Linked DNA regions of Thermopolyspora flexuosa. The protein of the gene in region 1 interacts with the protein of each later gene in a pairwise test. Links are inferred from orthologs where the notes say so. Each region holds a gene or a part of one and is shown in the gene's direction. Other genes may lie near its edges.

Region 1 (8,182 bases):
GCCGGTCGAGGCCGCGACGGGACGGCGAGGGCCGGTCGAGGTCGGGGCCGGTGGGCGGTGCCGCCGCAGGTCACGCGGGCCGTTCGGGGCACGCGGGCGGTACGGCTCCGCGGTACGCCGGGGCGCCGCCGGTGACGGCGCCGGAAACGCGTCGAGGGCCGCCCTGCGTGGACGGCCCTCGACGTACTGCTCAACCGCGGAGGATGCGAGATTCGAACTCGCGAGGGGTTGCCCCCAACACGCTTTCCAAGCGTGCGCCCTAGGCCAACTAGGCGAATCCTCCGCCCAGAAGGTTACCTAACTTTCTCGGGTGCGGTGACCACCTTTCCGTGCCGTGGTTGGTCACGAATCGGCCGCCTTGTGGTCTCGTGGCCGTTGGAGCACCGGCCAAGCCGCGACCGGACCTGCGACCTGCGTGTTCCATCGGGCACTGAGTGTGATGTAAATCACAGTCGCGGCGGTTTGGGAGGGTTCGCCGGGAGCCGCCGGGAGGGGCGGACGGGTACGGCCGGGACGGGCCGGCCGAGATCGCGTCCCGGGGGTCCGGCGTTCCCGCCCGGCCCGGGACGGTTCGGGCGGCCGCGACCGCCGGGGCGAATGTGATGAGTGAGGAGTGGCCCAGGCACCGCCGTACATGACTAGACTGGGCTGCGACCCCCCGTGCGGCGTCATCCTGTGAACCTCCCCAGGGCCGGAAGGCAGCAAGGATAAGCAGGCTCTGGCGGGTGCGCGGGGGGTCCCCAGCCTTAGCCACCGGACGGGGACACCCCTCATGAGTCTTGCGCTCTACCGCAAGTACCGGCCCGGGACGTTCGCCGAGGTCAAGGGTCAAGAACATGTCACCGAGCCGCTGCGGCAGGCGCTGCGTACCGGCCGGATCCACCACGCCTACCTGTTCAGCGGGCCGCGCGGATGCGGCAAGACCTCCAGCGCGCGGATCCTCGCCCGGTCGCTCAACTGCGAGAAGGGGCCCACTCCCGATCCGTGTGGCGAATGCGAGTCGTGTGTCGCGCTCGCGCCCACCGGCCCCGGACACCTCGACGTCATAGAGATCGACGCGGCGTCGCACGGCGGCGTGGACGACGCCCGTGACCTGCGGGAGCGCGCGATCTTCGCCCCGGTCTCCGCGCGCTACAAGATCTACATCATCGACGAGGCGCACATGGTGACCCGGGAAGGGTTCAACGCGCTGCTGAAGCTCGTCGAGGAACCGCCGCCGCACCTGAAGTTCGTGTTCGCGACGACCGAGCCGGACAAGGTCATCGGCACGATCAAGTCGCGTACCCACCACTACCCGTTCCGGCTGCTCCCGCCGTCCACGCTGCGGCAGCTCATCGAGGAGATCCTGCAGGCCGAGGGCGTGCCGTACGAGCCCGCCGCGCTGCAGCCCGCGATCCGGGCCGGCGGCGGGTCGGCGCGCGACACGCTGTCGATCCTCGACCAGCTGCTCGCCGGGTCCGACGAGCGGGGCATCACCTACCAGCGCGCGATCGCGCTGCTCGGCTACACCGACGCCGACCTGCTCGACGAGATCGTGGACGCGTTCGCCCGGCGGGACGGCGCCGCGGTCTTCCAGACCGTGCACCGGGTGATCGAGGGCGGGCACGATCCGCGGCGGTTCGCCACCGACCTGCTCGAGCGGTTCCGCGACCTGGTGGTGCTCGCCAACGTGCCGGACGCGGCCGAGAAGGGGCTGCTCGACCGGCCCGAGGACGAGTTGGAGCGGTTGAAGGCCCAGGCCGCGGCGATGGGCCCGGCCGAGCTCACCCGGGCCGCCGAGGTGTTCAACGCCGGGCTGATCGAGATGCGCGGCGCGGCCTCGCCGCGGCTGCAGCTCGAGCTCATGTGCGCCCGCGTGCTGCTCCCGGCCGCCGACGAGGGCGAGGCGTCGATCCTCGCCCGCCTGGAGCGCCTGGAGCGCGGCGGCCTCGCGGCCGCCGCCGCTGCCGCCCCGGCCCCGCCGGTCGTGCAGGCTCCGGTCCAGGCCCCGGGCGCCGTCCCGGCCCAGCCGTCCGGCGGCCCCGCACCGGCCGCGCCGGCCGTACCGCCGCAGGCGCAGCGCGCCGAGCCCGCGAGCGGTGCCTCGTCCCGAGGTGCCGCCGCCCCGGTACGGCCCGCCGACGACTGGCCCGAGCCGGTCCGGCCCGGGGCCCCGCGCGCCGCGCAGCAGCCCGCCCCGGCGCCCGCCGCACCCACCCGGCCCGCACCGGCCGTGCCGCCGGGTTCGCCCGCGGCGGCGGCCGTGCAGCAGGCCTGGCCCCGGGTGCTGGAGGCGGTCAAGCAGCGGCAGCGGGTGACGTGGAGCATCCTCAGCACCGAGGGCCAGGTGATCGGGGTCGAGGGCACCACGGTGACGCTCGGCTTCGAGCGGCCCGGCACGATGAAGGGCTTCCTCGCCGGCAAGCGGGACGAGGTGGTCGCGGCGGCGCTCGGCGAGGTGCTGGGCGGCCAGTGGCGCGTCGAGGCGGTGGTGGGCGGCACGGGCGCGCCCGCCCCGGCCGGTGGTGCGCCCGCGGCACGCCGCGGCGGACCGGCGGCCCCCTCCGGCCCTGCGGCCCCGGGCCCGGCCGCCCGCACGGCCACCGCGGGCGTCGCCACGGCGGGCGGCCCGCAGACCGCCCCGGGTGCCGGGGCGACGGCGCCGGGCACGCCCGGCCCTGCGACCGCGCCCGGCCCCGTGGCCGGGAACGGTGGCGGAGCGGCGGGCGGTCCCGCCGCCGGGAACGGCGCGGCCGTGCCGGCCGCCGCGCCCGCCCCGAACGCGGCCCGGCCGCACCCTCCCACCACCGACGAGTCTTGGCCGGACGCCCCCATCGACGACTACGAGCCCGAACCCCCCGGCCCGCCGCCGGGCCCCGCGACGGCGCAGCCGCGCCCCCGCCCGGCCGGCGGAGGCGGTGCCGCCGCCTGGCCGGACGCGATCCCGGGGCGGCGCGGAACCTCTGACCTGGACGAGGTCGACCCGGACAACGACCTGGACGCCGAGGGCGACGGCCTGGTGGGCCTCGAGCTCATCAAGCGCGAGCTCGGCGGCGAGATCATCGACGAGATCGACCACAGCGCCTGAGGCTCCCCGGCGCGCGGGACGACGCCTTGCGGCGAGCGTGTCCGCGGGAAAGGTGTGCCGGCCGCGTGCACCATCGCCGCGGGCACCCTCGGCCGGCTCCCGGCCCCGCCTGCCGAGTACGCCGCCAGGCCCGGCTCCGGGCCGGGCGGTCGACGAACGATCAGGTCACCGCCGAACCCGCGGGCTGCGGTCAATGCCCGGGCGTTCGCCGGGTAGTGGCCCGGCGTAACACCGGGACCGCCGGCACCTCGGCCCGCCGTACCGCGACCGCACGGGCACCGTGCGCACGCCGTACGGCGCGGCGGCGGGCGGGTTGTCGCGGAACACAGGCGCTCCCCGGTGTAACTCCACGGGCAAACGCCGTAGGCTCGGGAGAACAAGCGAGCCACAAGGAGCGCACCATCGTGAACCCAGGGGACATCAACCTGCGGCAGGTGCTGGAGCAAGCCCAGCTCATGCAGCAGCAGTTCGTCAACGCGCAGCAGGAGCTCAGCGAGGCCAAGGTCGAGGGCACGGCCGGGGGCGGGCTCGTCGTGGCGACCGTCAGCGGCGGCGGCGACCTGCTCGAGCTGAAGATCAGCCCCAAGGTCATCGACGCCGAGAACCCCGAGGAGACCGCCGAGACGATCGCCGACCTGGTGATCGCGGCGGTGCGGGACGCCACCCGGGCCGCGGCCGAGCTGCAGCAGGAGAAGCTTGGCCCGCTGACCCAGGGGCTGGGGGGCGCCTTCGGCGGTGCCTTCCCGGGGGTCTGAGCACGGACGTCGGCGATGTACGAAGGGGTCGTCCAGAACCTGATCGACGAGCTGGGCCTGCTGCCCGGCATCGGTCCCAAGAGCGCGCAGCGCATCGCGTTCCACCTGCTCGCCGCCGACCCGGCGGACGTCAAGCGGCTCGCGCACGTGCTGCTTGAGGTGAAGGAGAAGGTGCGCTTCTGCCGGGTGTGCGGGAACGTGGCCGCGGAGGAGGAGTGCCGGATCTGCCGCGACCCGCGGCGCGACCCCCACGTCATCTGTGTCGTCGAGGAGCCCAAGGACGTCGTCGCGATCGAGCGCACCCGCGAGTTCCGCGGGCGGTACCACGTGCTGGGCGGCGCGATCAGCCCGATCGACGGCGTCGGCCCGGACGATCTGCGGATCAAGGAGCTCATGACGCGGCTGGCCGACGGCCAGGTCACCGAGCTGATCCTCGCCACCGACCCGAACCTCGAAGGCGAGGCGACCGCGACCTACCTCGCCCGGCTGGTCAAACCGATGGGTCTGAAGGTGACACGGCTCGCCAGCGGGCTGCCCGTCGGCGGCGACCTGGAGTACGCCGACGAGGTCACGCTGGGCCGTGCGTTCGAAGGACGGAGACTGCTGGATGTATGACGAGTGGAAAGCCCTCGCCGACCGGGTCGCGGGGCACGCGCAGAACTTCCTCGACGGTCTGACCAGGCTCGCCAACGGGGAGGGCGGCGACGCGTTCCTGCCGCTGCTGCTGGTGGAGGTCTCCCAGCTCAGCCTCGCCGGCGCGCAGCTCGCCGCCGCCGAGGACGTCATCCTGCCCGGCAACTTCGAGCCGCCGATCGGCCCCGACCCGGACATCGACCCGCTGCGCACCGCGCTCGCGGCGCGGCTCGGGCCGGTCGACGACTACGTCGAGGTGTTCGACCCGTACAAGGACACCAAGGTCACGCCGTACCGCCTCTCCGACGACCTCGCCGCGGTCGCGGCCGACCTCACCCACGGCCTGCGCCACTACCGGGCCGGGCGGCCGATGGAGGCCCTGTGGTGGCTGCAGTACTCCTACTTCAACTCCTGGGGCAACCACGCCGGTGCGGCGCTGCGCGCCCTCCAGGCGCTGGTCGCGCACTCCCGTCTCGACGTCGAGGAGGAGAAGACCCCGGTCTGATCACCGGAACACGGACAGCGCCACGGCACGGGACACGGCGCACGCCTCCCCGGCGGGACCGATCGGCCCACCGCACGCCCCGCCGTACGGGACCTGTGACGACGCCGTGATACCCCCGTGACCGATCTCACAGCCGGGCGAAGGGCCCGGTGTCACGCGGCGTCCGCCGGGACAAAACCGCGGGCCGTGCCGGATCGCCGCGCTTTCGGACAGGCCGGGTGGCACGGCCATGGGTGTCCACATACTGGGCGGACCTGCGGTGATCCGGCCGAGCCTCAGTAAACTGAGACGTCCGCAGTCTGACCTTCGGAGACAAGTCGTGGCGCTCGTTGTCCAGAAATACGGTGGTTCGTCCGTCGCCGATGCTGCCTGCATCAAGCGGGTCGCGCAGCGGATCGTCGCGACGAAAAAAGCCGGCAACGACGTCGTCGTGGCGGTCTCCGCGATGGGCGACACCACCGACGAGTTGCTGGACCTCGCCCAGCAGGTTTCGCCGATGCCGCCCGGGCGCGAGCTCGACATGCTGCTCACCGCGGGCGAGCGCATCTCGATGGCGCTGCTGGCGATGGCGATCGGCAACCTGGGCGTCGAGGCCCGGTCGTTCACCGGCTCCCAGGCCGGCGTGATCACCGACTCCACGCACGGCAAGGCCCGCATCATCGACGTCACGCCCGGCCGGATCCGGGAGGCGATCGACAAGGGCCAGATCGCGATCGTCGCGGGGTTCCAGGGCGTGTCCCGGGACACCAAGGACATCACCACCCTCGGTCGCGGCGGCTCGGACACCACGGCCGTCGCGCTCGCGGCGGCGCTCAACGCCGACGTTTGTGAGATCTACACCGACGTGGACGGCGTGTTCACCGCCGACCCGCGCATCGTGCCCACGGCGCGCCGCATCCCGCGCATCTCGTACGAGGAGATGCTGGAGATGGCCGCGTGCGGCGCCAAGATCCTGCACCTGCGCTGTGTCGAGTACGCCCGCCGGTTCAACCTGCCGATCCACGTCAGAAGCTCGTTCAGCAACAAGGAAGGCACGTGGGTCGTTGCCGACCCCGTCAGTGAGGAAGGGCAGATGGAGCAGCCGATCATCTCCGGCGTCGCGCATGACCGGAGCGAGGCCAAGATCACCGTTGTCGGCGTGCCCGACAAGGTCGGAGAGGCCGCCTCCATCTTCAAAGCCCTCGCCGACGCCGAGATCAACATCGACATGATCGTGCAGAACGTGTCGGCGGCGGCGACCGGGCGGACCGACATCTCGTTCACCCTTCCCGCGACCGACGGGCCGACCGCCATCAACGCGCTCAAGAAGATCCAGGACGACGTCGGGTTCGAGTCGCTGCTCTACGACGACCGGATCGGCAAGGTCTCGCTGATCGGCGCGGGCATGCGCTCGCACCCGGGCGTGACCGCGAAGTTCTTCGGCGCGCTCGCCGACGCCGGCGTGAACATCGAGATGATCTCGACCTCCGAGATCCGCATCTCGGTGATCGTGAGCCAGGACGACGTCGACGCCGCGGTGACCGCCGCGCACAGCGCGTTCAACCTGGACGCCGACCAGGTGGAGGCCGTGGTCTACGGAGGTACCGGACGATGAGCGAACGCAAGCCCACCCTCGCCGTCGTCGGCGCCACCGGCGCGGTCGGCACCGTGATGCTCGACATCCTCTCGAACCGCCCGAACGTGTGGGGGGAGATCCGCCTCATCGCCTCGGCCCGGTCGGCGGGCAAGGTGCTGCGGGTGCGCGGGGAGGACGTGGTCGTCCAGGCGCTCAGCCCCGAGGTGTTCGACGGCGTCGACGTGGCGATGTTCGACGTCCCGGACGAGGTGTCGGCCGAGTGGGCCCCGATCGCCGCCTCCCGCGGCGCGGTCGTGGTCGACAACTCCGGCGCCTTCCGCATGGACCCGGACGTGCCGCTGGTGGTGCCGGAGGTCAACCCCGAGCAGGTGCGCAACCGGCCCAAGGGCATCATCTCCAACCCCAACTGCACGACGCTGTCGATGATGGCCGCGCTCGGCGCGCTGCACCGCGAGTACGGCCTGCGCGAGCTCGTCGTCGCCTCCTACCAGGCGGTGTCCGGCGCGGGCGTGGCCGGTTCGCAGCGGCTGTACGACGAGCTCGAGGCGGTGGCGGGCGACCGCACGCTCGGCACCGTCGCCGGTGACGTGCGCAAGGCCGTGCCGGACCTCGCGGGCTCGCCGTTCGCGGCGCCGATCGCGCTCAACGTGGTCCCGGCGGCCGGCTCGTACAAGGGCGACGGCTGGTTCTCCGAGGAGCTCAAGGTCCGCAACGAGTCGCGGAAGATCCTCGGCATCCCGGACCTGAAGGTCTCCGCGACCTGCGTCCGGGTGCCGGTGGTCACCACCCACTCGCTCGCGGTCCACGCGACCTTCGCCAAGGAGGTCACGGTCGAGGGTGCCCGGCGGGTGCTGGACGCCGTGCCCACCGTGGTGGTGCTCGACGACCCGGAGAACAACGTCTTCCCGACCCCGGCCGACGTCGTGGGCACCGACCCCACCTACGTGGGCCGGATCCGGCAGGCGCTGGACTTCCCGAACACGCTCGACCTGTTCATCTGCGGCGACAACCTGCGCAAGGGCGCGGCGCTCAACACCGCGGAGATCGCCGAGCTGGTCGCGGCCGAGCTCACCTCCTGACCTCCCGGCCGCACGTCGCACCTCGCATCCGGCCGTCTCGCGCCGAGGCCCCGGCCACGGCCGGTCGGCCGGATGCGCCGTCGCGGCCGCGCGTGGCGAGCCGTCTCGCGCGGTCGGGCGCGGGTGTTTTCGGAGGGTTCCCCCGCCGTTCGCGGCCGGAGACGGTGGCGAAGGCCGCGCGGCGGCGGGCGTGAGACGGGTCCGCGGGCCCGTGGGACGGCCGGAGGGGGTTCTCCGGTGCCGTGTCGCGTCCCGGGACGCCGGGAGGGACTCACCGGAACGTGATGTCCCAGTGGTTGTGCTCCAGGGCGTAGGTGTCGTCGCCCGCCTGGTAGAGCCGGGCGCCGTCCGAGCGCACGCCGACGTATCGGGCGTGCCGCCGGATGTAGGAGTCGAGGCACGTGTTCCGCGACACGTCCACCTTGTAGCCGTTGCCGTGGCTGTGCCGTCCGGGGGCGTGGCCGACCTCGGTGCCGCCGGTGACGACGACCGGGCAGCCGCTGCGGTGCTTGAGCCGGATCAGCTTCGCCACCGTGTTCGCCCGGATGCCGTCGTAGGACGTGCAGG
Region 2 (9,195 bases), on another replicon or contig:
TCCCCGGCGTCCTCTCCGCCCCCGTCCTTCCCCGGCTTCCCGCCGTCGTCCTCGCCCTTCTCCGGCTCCGCGTCGTCACCGTCCTTGGCGCGGGACAGGCGGCCGACGCCGAGGGTCTCGAGCGCCCACGAGCCGATCTTCTGGGTGCGGATGGTGTCGGCCGGGTCGGGGTCCGAGGCTTCCGTGGCCTTCGCGGCACCGGACTTCGCCCCGCCGGACTTCGTGCCCGTGGACTTCGCCCGGGCCGATCCGGACGTCCCGGCCGCCGGTTTCCCCGCCGCGTCCGGCCCGTCCGCGGCGGGCCGCGCCACCTGGTTCTTCGGCAGCGTCGGGTCGTCCGGCCCGGCGGCCTCCTCGCCGGCCGCGGACGTGCCGCCGGACGCCGTACCGGCGGCGGACGCCGCGGAGGCCTTGCCGGCGGGCTTACCGCGCGCGGCGGCTCCTGCGGCGGACTTCGCGGCCCCCGGCCGGGAGCGGCCCGCCCCCTCGTCCCGGGCGGCGGCGCCCCGCTCCGCCTTCCCGGCGGCCGGGCTCTCCGGCCGCGGCGGGGCGCCGGCCTCGGCGCCGAGCGACAGGCCCGTCTCCGGTACGGCGGCGCCCGGCGACGCGGCCGGGCCGCCGCGGGGCCGCGGCTTCGCCGGCGCGGCGGGCGGGGGAGCGGCGTCCCCGGTCTGCGGGACGCGGGAGCCGGTCCGCGGCGGTGGCGGGGCGGGCGGCGGCGTGGGCTCGGGCTCCAGGGCCCGGCGCAGCATGCGCTCGATCTGGTCGTAGGTCGGCCGTTCGGCCGGGTCCTTGCGCAGCAGGCCCTCGATCAGCGGGGCGAGCCGCCCGGCGTGCACCGCGGGCTCCGGCTCGTCCATGAGCACCGCGTGCATCGTCGGCAGCGGGGCGCCCTTGTCGTGCGGCGGGCGGCCCTCCACGGCCGCGTACAGGGTCGCGCCGAGCGACCACAGGTCGGACTCGCGCTGCGCGGGCGCGCCCCGCAGCCGTTCGGGCGGCATGAACGCGGGCGTGCCCACGAGCCCGGTGCGGGTCATCGTGCTGTCGGTCTCCACCCGCGCGATGCCGAAGTCGGTGAGCACCACCCGGCCGTCGTCGGCGAGCAGCACGTTCTCCGGCTTGACGTCCCGGTGCAGCACGCCCATCGCGTGCGCGCTGCGCAGCGCCTTGAGCACCTCCAGGCCGATGTGCGCCACCCGCTCCGGGGGCAGCGGCCCCTCCTCGCGGATCACCTGGCCGAGCGAGCGGGAGGGCACGAGCTGCATGACGATCCACGGGCGGCCGTCCTCCTCGATCACGTCGTGGACGACGACCACGTTCGGGTGGGTGAGCCGCCCCGCGGCGCGGGCCTCGCGCATGGTCCGCCGGTTGAGGTCGGCGAGCTCGTCGCCGACCGCGCCGTTGTAGCGGACCTCCTTGACCGCGACGGGCCGGTCGAGGAGCTCATCGTGGGCGCGCCACACGATGCCCATGCCGCCCCGCCCGATGGGCTCGATCAGGTGGTACCTCCCGGCCACCCGACGTCCCGGCTCCGCTGCGGTCATCACCCGCCTGTACCCCCTCCCAGAACCCGTGAATCTTCCCATAGCTTGGCAAAAAATTGACCTTGGGTCGGTCCGGCGGAGGCGGCTCCGGTACGGGCGAGTAGGGTCGCTGTCTGTTATATGGTGAATTGTCGGTGTTATCTCGGTCACGCGCGCGTCGGCGGCCGGGACATACGGCCGCGACTGCTACCCTGACCGGTATGAATCGGGCACGTGGGTTTAGCAGGCCGGCTCCGGGTGGGCCGGTCCTCTGACCCGTAGCGGAGAGCGACCGCCGGAGCCGGCAGGAGGCAGAGACCAGTCGGGTCTCTGCCTTTCGTGTTGTCTCGTGCCGTCGTGCCGGACCCGGCCGACCGGCCTGCGGGACACGCGAACGCCCACCTCGACCTGACCGGCCGTCGGCCCGCGGGCCGACCGAGCAGGAAGACCGGCATGCCGTGACCGTGGACACGACCATCGAGACGACCCTGGCCACCGGGCGGGAGCCGCACGTGGTGCGCGTGGCCGCGCTGCGCCTGGGCGACGGCCCCGTACCGGTGCTGGGCGGGCTGGTGGGCGAGGCCCGCCCCGACGCGCGCTGGATCGCCCTGCCCGCGCGCCCCGGCGCCGCCGCCGCGGAGCTCGAGCGGCTGCGCCGCGCGTGGGACGGCCCGCTGCTCGCCGCGCCCGCCGGCCACGCCGCGCTCGCCGAGGCCGCCCGGCTCGCCGACGGCCTCGTGCTCGGGGCGGGGGACGCCTGCCCGGACTGCGGGGAGCCGCTGCCGCCCGCGGCGGCCCGCCTCGGCCTGCCCGTGGTGCTGCGGCGCGACGGGACGGACCTCGCCCGCTGGCTCGCCGCCGCCGCGGCGTGCCGTACCGAGGGCGACGGCCGGGTCGTGCTCTGCGAGGGCGCCGACCGGCCCGCGCCCGGCGGGGACGGGACGGACGGCCTGGAGGGCCCGCCCGCCCCGCCGCTCGACCTCGGGCTGCTCCAGGCCGCCCGGGAGCGGTCGGGGCTCCCGGTCCTCGCCTACCTGGGGCACGACGCCGCGCTCGCCCCCGCGGCCGTCGCCGCCGGGGCAGACGGACTGCTGCTCGCCCCGCACGCCGCGCCGGAGGCCGTCGCCGCCGCGCGGGAGGCCGCCACGGTCGTCGCCGCCCTCGTCCGGCGGGAGCGCCCCGCGACGATCCCGGACGCCCGCGCCGCGATCGACCGGGTGGACGCGGCCCTCGCCGTGCTGCTGGAGCGGCGCGCCGCGCTCGCCGGGATCATCCAGCGGCTCAAGCCGGTCGGCGGCTTCGCCGGGCGGGATCCGGAGCGGGAACGCCGCCTCGTCGCCGCGATGGCCCGCCGCGCGCCGCGTCTCGGCGAGGCCCACCTCGCCCCGATCATGAACGCGGTGATCGAGGCCGGGCTCCGGCTCGCCGAAGAGGAACGACGGGAGCGGACGGCCCCGGCGGGCGCCGATCCCGCGTAGCGCCGCTCCCGCGGCGGGCCGCGTACGGCACGCCGATTCGGGCGAGCGTCCCGGGCGTCACACCGGCCGCGAAGCGCGTAGGCTCTTGCCCCGCCGGGTAGGTGCGAGCGAGAGGAACCAGGACCGCATGGCCGAATCGTTTGTCCATCTGCACGTCCACACCGAGTACTCGATGCTGGACGGGGCGGCCCGACTGGGGCAGATGTTCAAGCAGGTCACCGACCTGGGCATGCCCGCCGTCGCGATCACCGACCACGGCAACCTGCACGGCATCTACGACTTCTACAAGCAGGCCACGGCCGCGGACATCAAGCCGATCATCGGCATCGAGGCGTACGTCGCGCCGGAGTCGCGGTTCCAGAAGAAGCCGGTGCTGTGGGGCGAGCCGCACCAGCGCGGCGACGACGTGTCCGCCGGCGGCTACTACACCCACATGACGATCTGGGCGCGGAACAAGACCGGCCTGCACAACCTCATGAAGCTCAGTTCCCGCGCCTACACCGAGGGCTTCGTGCGCAAGTGGCCGCGCATGGACGCCGAGCTCATCGCCGAGCACGCCGAGGGGCTGATGGCGACCACCGGCTGCCCGTCCGGCGAGGTGCAGACCCGGCTGCGGCTCGGCCAGTACGAGGAGGCGCTCAAGGCGGCCGCGAAGTACCAGGAGATCTTCGGCAAGGAGAACTACTACCTCGAGCTCATGGACCACGGCCTCGACATCGAGCGCCGGGTCCGCGACGGGCTCGTCCGGATCGGCAAGGAGCTCGGCATCCCGCCGGTCGTCACCAACGACTCGCACTACACCTACGAGTCCGACGCCGCCAGCCACGACGCGCTGCTGTGCGTCCAGACCGGCAAGCAGCTCTCCGACCCGGACCGGTTCCGGTTCGACGGGACCGGCTACTACATCAAGTCCGCCGACGAGATGCGGGCGCTCGACACCTCCGAGCTGTGGGCCGAGGGCTGCCGCAACACCCTGCTCATCGCCGAGAAGGTCGACCCGACGGGCATGTTCGCCCACAAGAACCTCATGCCCACCTTCCCCATCCCGGACGGGATGACCGAGGAGGAGTACTTCCGGCAGCAGGTGTGGAAGGGCATGGAGCGCCGCTTCCCGGACGGGGTCGACGAGGAGCACCGGGCCTGGGTCGAGAACGAGATCAACGTCATCGTCCAGATGGGCTTCCCGAGCTACTTCCTCGTGGTGGCCGACTTCATCATGTGGGCGAAGAACAACGGCATCCGGGTGGGCCCCGGCCGTGGCTCGGCGGCCGGCTCGCTGGTGGCGTACGCCCTCGGCATCACCGACCTCGACCCGATCCCGCACGGCCTGATCTTCGAACGGTTCCTCAACCCCGAACGCGTGTCGATGCCCGACATCGACATCGACTTCGACGAACGTCGCCGGGCCGACGTCATCCGCTACGTGACCGAGAAGTGGGGCGCCGACAAGGTCGCGATGATCTGCACCTTCGGCACCATCAAGGCGAAGGCTGCGATCAAGGACGCGGGCCGCGTGCTCGGCTACCCGTACGCGCTCGGCGACCGCATCTCCAAGGCGTTCCCGCCCGCGGTGATGGGCAAGGACATCCCGCTCGCCGGCATCTTCGACGAGTCGCACCCCCGCTACGCCGAGGCGGGCGAGCTGCGCAAGATGTACGAGGAGGACGCCGACGTCCGGGCCACCATCGACCTCGCCCGGGGCCTGGAGGGCCTGATCCGGCAGACCGGCGTGCACGCCGCGGGCGTCATCATGTCCGCCGAGCCGCTCACCGACCACATCCCGATCATGCGGCGGGACTCGGACGGGGCGATCATCACGCAGTTCGACTACCCGACCTGCGAGACGCTCGGCCTGCTGAAGATGGACTTCCTCGGCCTGCGGAACCTCACGATCATCGACGACTGCCTGAAGATGATCGAGGCGAACACGGGCGAGAAGATCGACCTGCTCAAGCTGCCGCTCGACGACACCAAGACGTACGAGCTGCTGGCGCGGGGCGACACCCTCGGCATCTTCCAGCTCGACGGTGGCGGCATGCGGTCGCTGCTCCGCCTGATGCGGCCGGACAACTTCGAGGACATCTCCGCGGCGCTCGCGCTCTACCGGCCCGGCCCGATGGGCGCGAACTCGCACACCAACTACGCGCTGCGCAAGAACGGCCAGCAGGAGATCGTCCCGATCCACCCCGAGCTCGAGGAGCCGCTGCGGGACATCCTGTCCACCACCTACGGCCTCATCGTCTACCAGGAGCAGGTCATGGCGATCGCGCAGCGGGTCGCCGGGTACTCGCTCGGCGGCGCGGACCTGCTGCGCCGGGCGATGGGCAAGAAGAAGAAGGCCGAGCTCGACAAGCAGTACGAGTTCTTCGAGCGCGGCATGCGGGAGAACGGCTACTCGGACGAGGCGATCAAGGCGCTGTGGGACATCCTGGTGCCGTTCTCCGACTACGCGTTCAACAAGGCGCACACCGCCGGGTACGGCCTGGTGTCGTACTGGACCGCCTACCTCAAGGCGAACCACCCCGCCGAGTACATGGCGGCCCTGCTCACCAGCGTCAAGGACGACAAGGACAAGAGCGCGCTCTACCTCAACGAGTGCCGCCGCATGGGCATCAAGGTGCTCCCGCCCGACGTCAACGACTCCGACTCGGACTTCACCCCGCGCGGCGGCGACATCCGGTTCGGCCTGTCGGCGATCCGCAACGTCGGCGCGAACGTGGTGGACGCGATCATCCAGGCGCGCACCGAGAAGGGCCGGTTCACCGACTTCGCCGACTTCCTGCGCAAGGTCCCCGCGGCGGTGTGCAACAAGCGGGTGATCGAGTCGCTGATCAAGGCGGGCGCGTTCGACTCGCTCGGGCACCAGCGCAAGGGCCTGGTCATGGTGCACGAGCAGGCCGTGGACGCGGTGATCGACATCAAGAAGAACGAGGCGATCGGGCAGGACTCGCTGTTCGGTGCGGTCGAGGGCGTCGAGGACAGCACCTTCGACGTGCAGATCCCGCCGGGGGAGTGGGACAAGACCACGCTGCTGCAGTTCGAGCGGGAGATGCTCGGCCTGTACGTCTCGGACCACCCGCTGCTCGGCGTGGAGCACATCCTGTCCGCCGGGGCCGACTGCTCGATCGCCGCGCTGCAGGCCGAGGAGCGCCCCGACGGGCAGATCGTCACCGTCGGCGGCATCCTCACCGGGCTCCAGCGCAAGATCACCAAGAAGGGCGACACCTGGGTGCTCGCCACGCTGGAGGACCTCGAGGGCGCGATCGAGGTGATGATCTTCCCCTCGACCTACCAGCTGTGCTCGACGATCCTCGCCGAGGACGCGATCGTGTTCGTCAAGGGGCGGCTGGACAAGCGCGAGGAGGTCGCCAAGCTCATCGCGATGGAGGTCACCCAGCCCGACCTCACCCAGGAGAACGGCGGGCCGCTCGTGGTGAGCATCGCCGAGAACCGCTGCACCCTGCCGCTGGTCACCCAGCTCAAGGAGGTGCTCACCACCCACCCCGGCACCACCGAGGTGCACCTGCAGGTGCACCGGGGGTCGAAGACCACCGTGGTGCGGCTCGACGACCGGCTCCGCGTGGCGCCCTCCCCGGCGCTCATGGGCGACCTCAAGCAGCTGCTCGGCCCGGCATGCCTCGGCGCGTAGGCCGTACCCGGCCGGCCGTACCGGAACGACGAGAACGACGGAAGACGGGCCCGCGCCGCGGCGGCGCGGGCCCGTCCACGTCGGCGGAAGGCCGTCACACGGAGGGCGGCGGGGCCTCCTCCTCGGTCAGCCGGGTGATCTTCAGGCCGAGCGAGGTGAACTGCTCGTACACGCGGTGGTAGCCGCGCTCGATGTGGTTGACGCCGCGCAGCGTCGAGGAGCCCTCGGCGACCGCGGCGGCGAGCACGGCGGAGAACCCGGCCCGGATGTCCGGCAGGGTCACGTCCGCGCCGCGCAGCTTCGACACGCCGCGCACCACCGCCGAGTGCTTGGCGTTGGTGTCGTGGTAGCGGCAGGCGGGGCCGCCGAGGCACTGGTCGAACACCTCGATCTCGCAGCCCATTTTCTGCAGCGCGGGCACGTAGACGAGCCGGTTCTCGAACACCGTCTCGTGCAGCACCGACATGCCCTCGGCCTGGGTGAACAGCACCATCAGCGGGGTCTGCCAGTCGGTCATGAAGCCCGGGTGGGTGTCGGTCTGCACCGCGGCGGCGCGCAGCCCGTTCGGCGCGGTGGCGCACAGCCACTCGTCGGTGATCTCGAACTGGGCGCCCATCCGGGCGAGCGTGGTGATCGCGGTGACGAGGCGGTCCTGCGGGCAGCCGTGCACCCGGACCTCCCCACCGGTGACGAGGCCGGCCACCAGGTAGGAGAACGCCTCGATGCGGTCGCCCGCGAGCCACATGGACGCGCCGCGCAGCCGGTCGACGCCCTCGATGACGATGCGCCGGTCCGGGCTCAGCTCGATGCGCGCCCCCATGCGCTGCAGGAACAGGGCGAGCTCCACCACCTCCGGCTCGGTCGCCGCCCCCTTGATCACCGTCTTGCCCTCGGCGAGCACGCTCGACAGCAGGATCGTCTCGGTGGCGCCGACGCTCGGGTAGGGCAGCTCGATCCGGGCCCCGCGCAGCCGCTTCGCCTTCGCCTTGATGCCCGTCTCGCCCACCTCGACCTCCGCGCCCATCGCGCGGAGCGCGTCGACGTGGTAGTTCACCGGGCGGCGCCCGATCGGGTCGCCGCCGACGAACGGCACGAAGGCCTCGCCGGCGAGGTGCAGGAGCGGGCCGAGCATCAGGATGGGGATGCGGTTGAGGCCGGTGAACGCCTCGGGGACGCGGGGACGGATCTCGCTCCCGCGCTCGAGGGTGATCTCCATCCCGTTGACCTCGACGTTGATCCCAACGGCCCTGAGCATGGCGGCGGTGATGCCGACCTCACCCACCTCGGGCGTGTTGTGCAGGGTGCTGGGACCCTCCCCGAGCATGGCGGCGACCATGTGCTTGGAAACGGCGTTCTTCGATCCCCGTACCTCGACGTCGCCGCGCAGCGGTCCCGACGGCTCGATTCTCCAAACCTGTTCGCTCACCGGCCTAGAGTAACGGGGTCCCGAGCGGCGGCCGTACCGGCCGGGGCTCGTGCCGCCCGGCGGCCGCGATCAGGGCCGGGATCCGGATGCGTGGTCATGCCGGCACGGTCCGGAGTGCCGCCGCGTCGCGGCCGGGTAGGTACCATCGGCGGGCGGCGGGCGCAGGGCGCCCTCCGCCCGGCGGGACACGCCGGTGGGACGGGCCGGAAAAGGGTGGGGCGATGCGGCATGTGCGGGACGTGCTCGTCACCGCGATCATCCTCGCGCTGCTGGGGGCCGGCGCCGGGCTGATCTGGTCCGCGGTGGCGCCCCCGACCCGGTACGTGGTCGGGGCCGACGGCCCGCGGCTCGCCGACCCGAGCACCCAGACGCTGATCGCCGCGGACGGCCTGTTCGCCGTGATCACCGCGGGGGCCGGGCTGGTCTGCGGCATCCTCGCGTTCGCCTTCGCCCGGCGGCCCGCGGTGCTGCTCGGGCTCGCCGCGGGCGGGGTCGCCGCCGGGCTGATCGCGGAGCGGGTCGGCGGATCCGCGGGCACCACGGTGCTGCGGGCCGCGGAGGCCGGCGGCTTCCAGGAGGGCAGCCGCCTCGCGGTGACCGCGCAGGGCGTGCTGCTCGCCTGGCCGCTGTTCGCGGTCGCCGCGTTCGGCCTGCTCGAGGCGATCGCGGCGTACCTGGGCTCGGAGTACCGCCGCGCCGTCCGCGGCCACCGCATCGCCGACCTGTCCGACGGCATGGTGGTGCCCGAGCCGCGCAGGCTCAGCCGGCGAGCACGGCCGGCCTGGCGGTCTGTGGGGCGGCACGCTCGAACGCGTGGGCGAGGCGGAGCACCTCCATGTCCGCCCAGGGACGGCCGATCACCTGGACGCCGACGGGCAGGCCCTGCGGAGTGAACCCGCACGGGACCGACGCGGCCGGGGCGTGCAGCACGCTGATCCAGTACGCCGAGCGCATCCAGGCCAGGTAGTCGGGCATCCGCTGCCCGGCGATCTCGGTGACGTACGGCTGCTCGACCGGGAACGGCGGCACCTGGCTCACCGGCGCGACGAGGAAGTCGTAGGTCTCGAAGAACGCGGCCATGCGGGCGAACAGCCGGGTGCGCGCCCGCTCCGCGCGGGC

Evidence for each region.
Region 2: the proteins of FHX40_RS23615 (region 1) and dnaE interact in binary tests that used the Escherichia coli proteins (3 or more experiments, as listed by UniProt). The link is inferred for Thermopolyspora flexuosa from one-to-one orthologs.

Annotation. Positions count from the first base shown.
Region 1 is NZ_VFPQ01000002.1:253,931-262,112, forward strand. The notes cover bases 402-3,419. They hold FHX40_RS23615 (DNA polymerase III subunit gamma and tau), read left to right. Parts: upstream 402-772; coding sequence 773-3,067; downstream 3,068-3,419. In the rest of the region: FHX40_RS23620 (YbaB/EbfC family nucleoid-associated protein), read left to right, coding at 3,472-3,822; recombination mediator RecR, read left to right, coding at 3,838-4,437; FHX40_RS23630 (DUF5063 domain-containing protein), read left to right, coding at 4,430-4,960; FHX40_RS23635 (aspartate kinase), read left to right, coding at 5,280-6,554; FHX40_RS23640 (aspartate-semialdehyde dehydrogenase), read left to right, coding at 6,551-7,615; FHX40_RS23645 (hypothetical protein), read right to left, coding at 7,887-8,182. UniProt on the Escherichia coli protein: Part of the beta sliding clamp loading complex, which hydrolyzes ATP to load the beta clamp onto primed DNA to form the DNA replication pre-initiation complex.
Region 2 is NZ_VFPQ01000001.1:3,188,078-3,197,272, reverse strand. Bases 2,820-6,850 are described here. They hold dnaE (DNA polymerase III subunit alpha), read left to right. Parts: upstream 2,820-3,128; coding sequence 3,129-6,650; downstream 6,651-6,850. Other genes in these bases: murA (UDP-N-acetylglucosamine 1-carboxyvinyltransferase), read right to left, coding at 6,745-6,850; FHX40_RS26280 (chorismate mutase), read left to right, coding at 2,820-3,001. In the rest of the region: FHX40_RS13495 (serine/threonine-protein kinase), read right to left, coding at 1-1,517; more of FHX40_RS26280, read left to right, coding at 1,982-2,819; more of murA, read right to left, coding at 6,851-8,076; FHX40_RS13475 (amidase), read right to left, coding at 8,836-9,195. UniProt on the Escherichia coli protein: DNA polymerase III is a complex, multichain enzyme responsible for most of the replicative synthesis in bacteria. This DNA polymerase also exhibits 3' to 5' exonuclease activity. The alpha chain is the DNA polymerase catalytic subunit.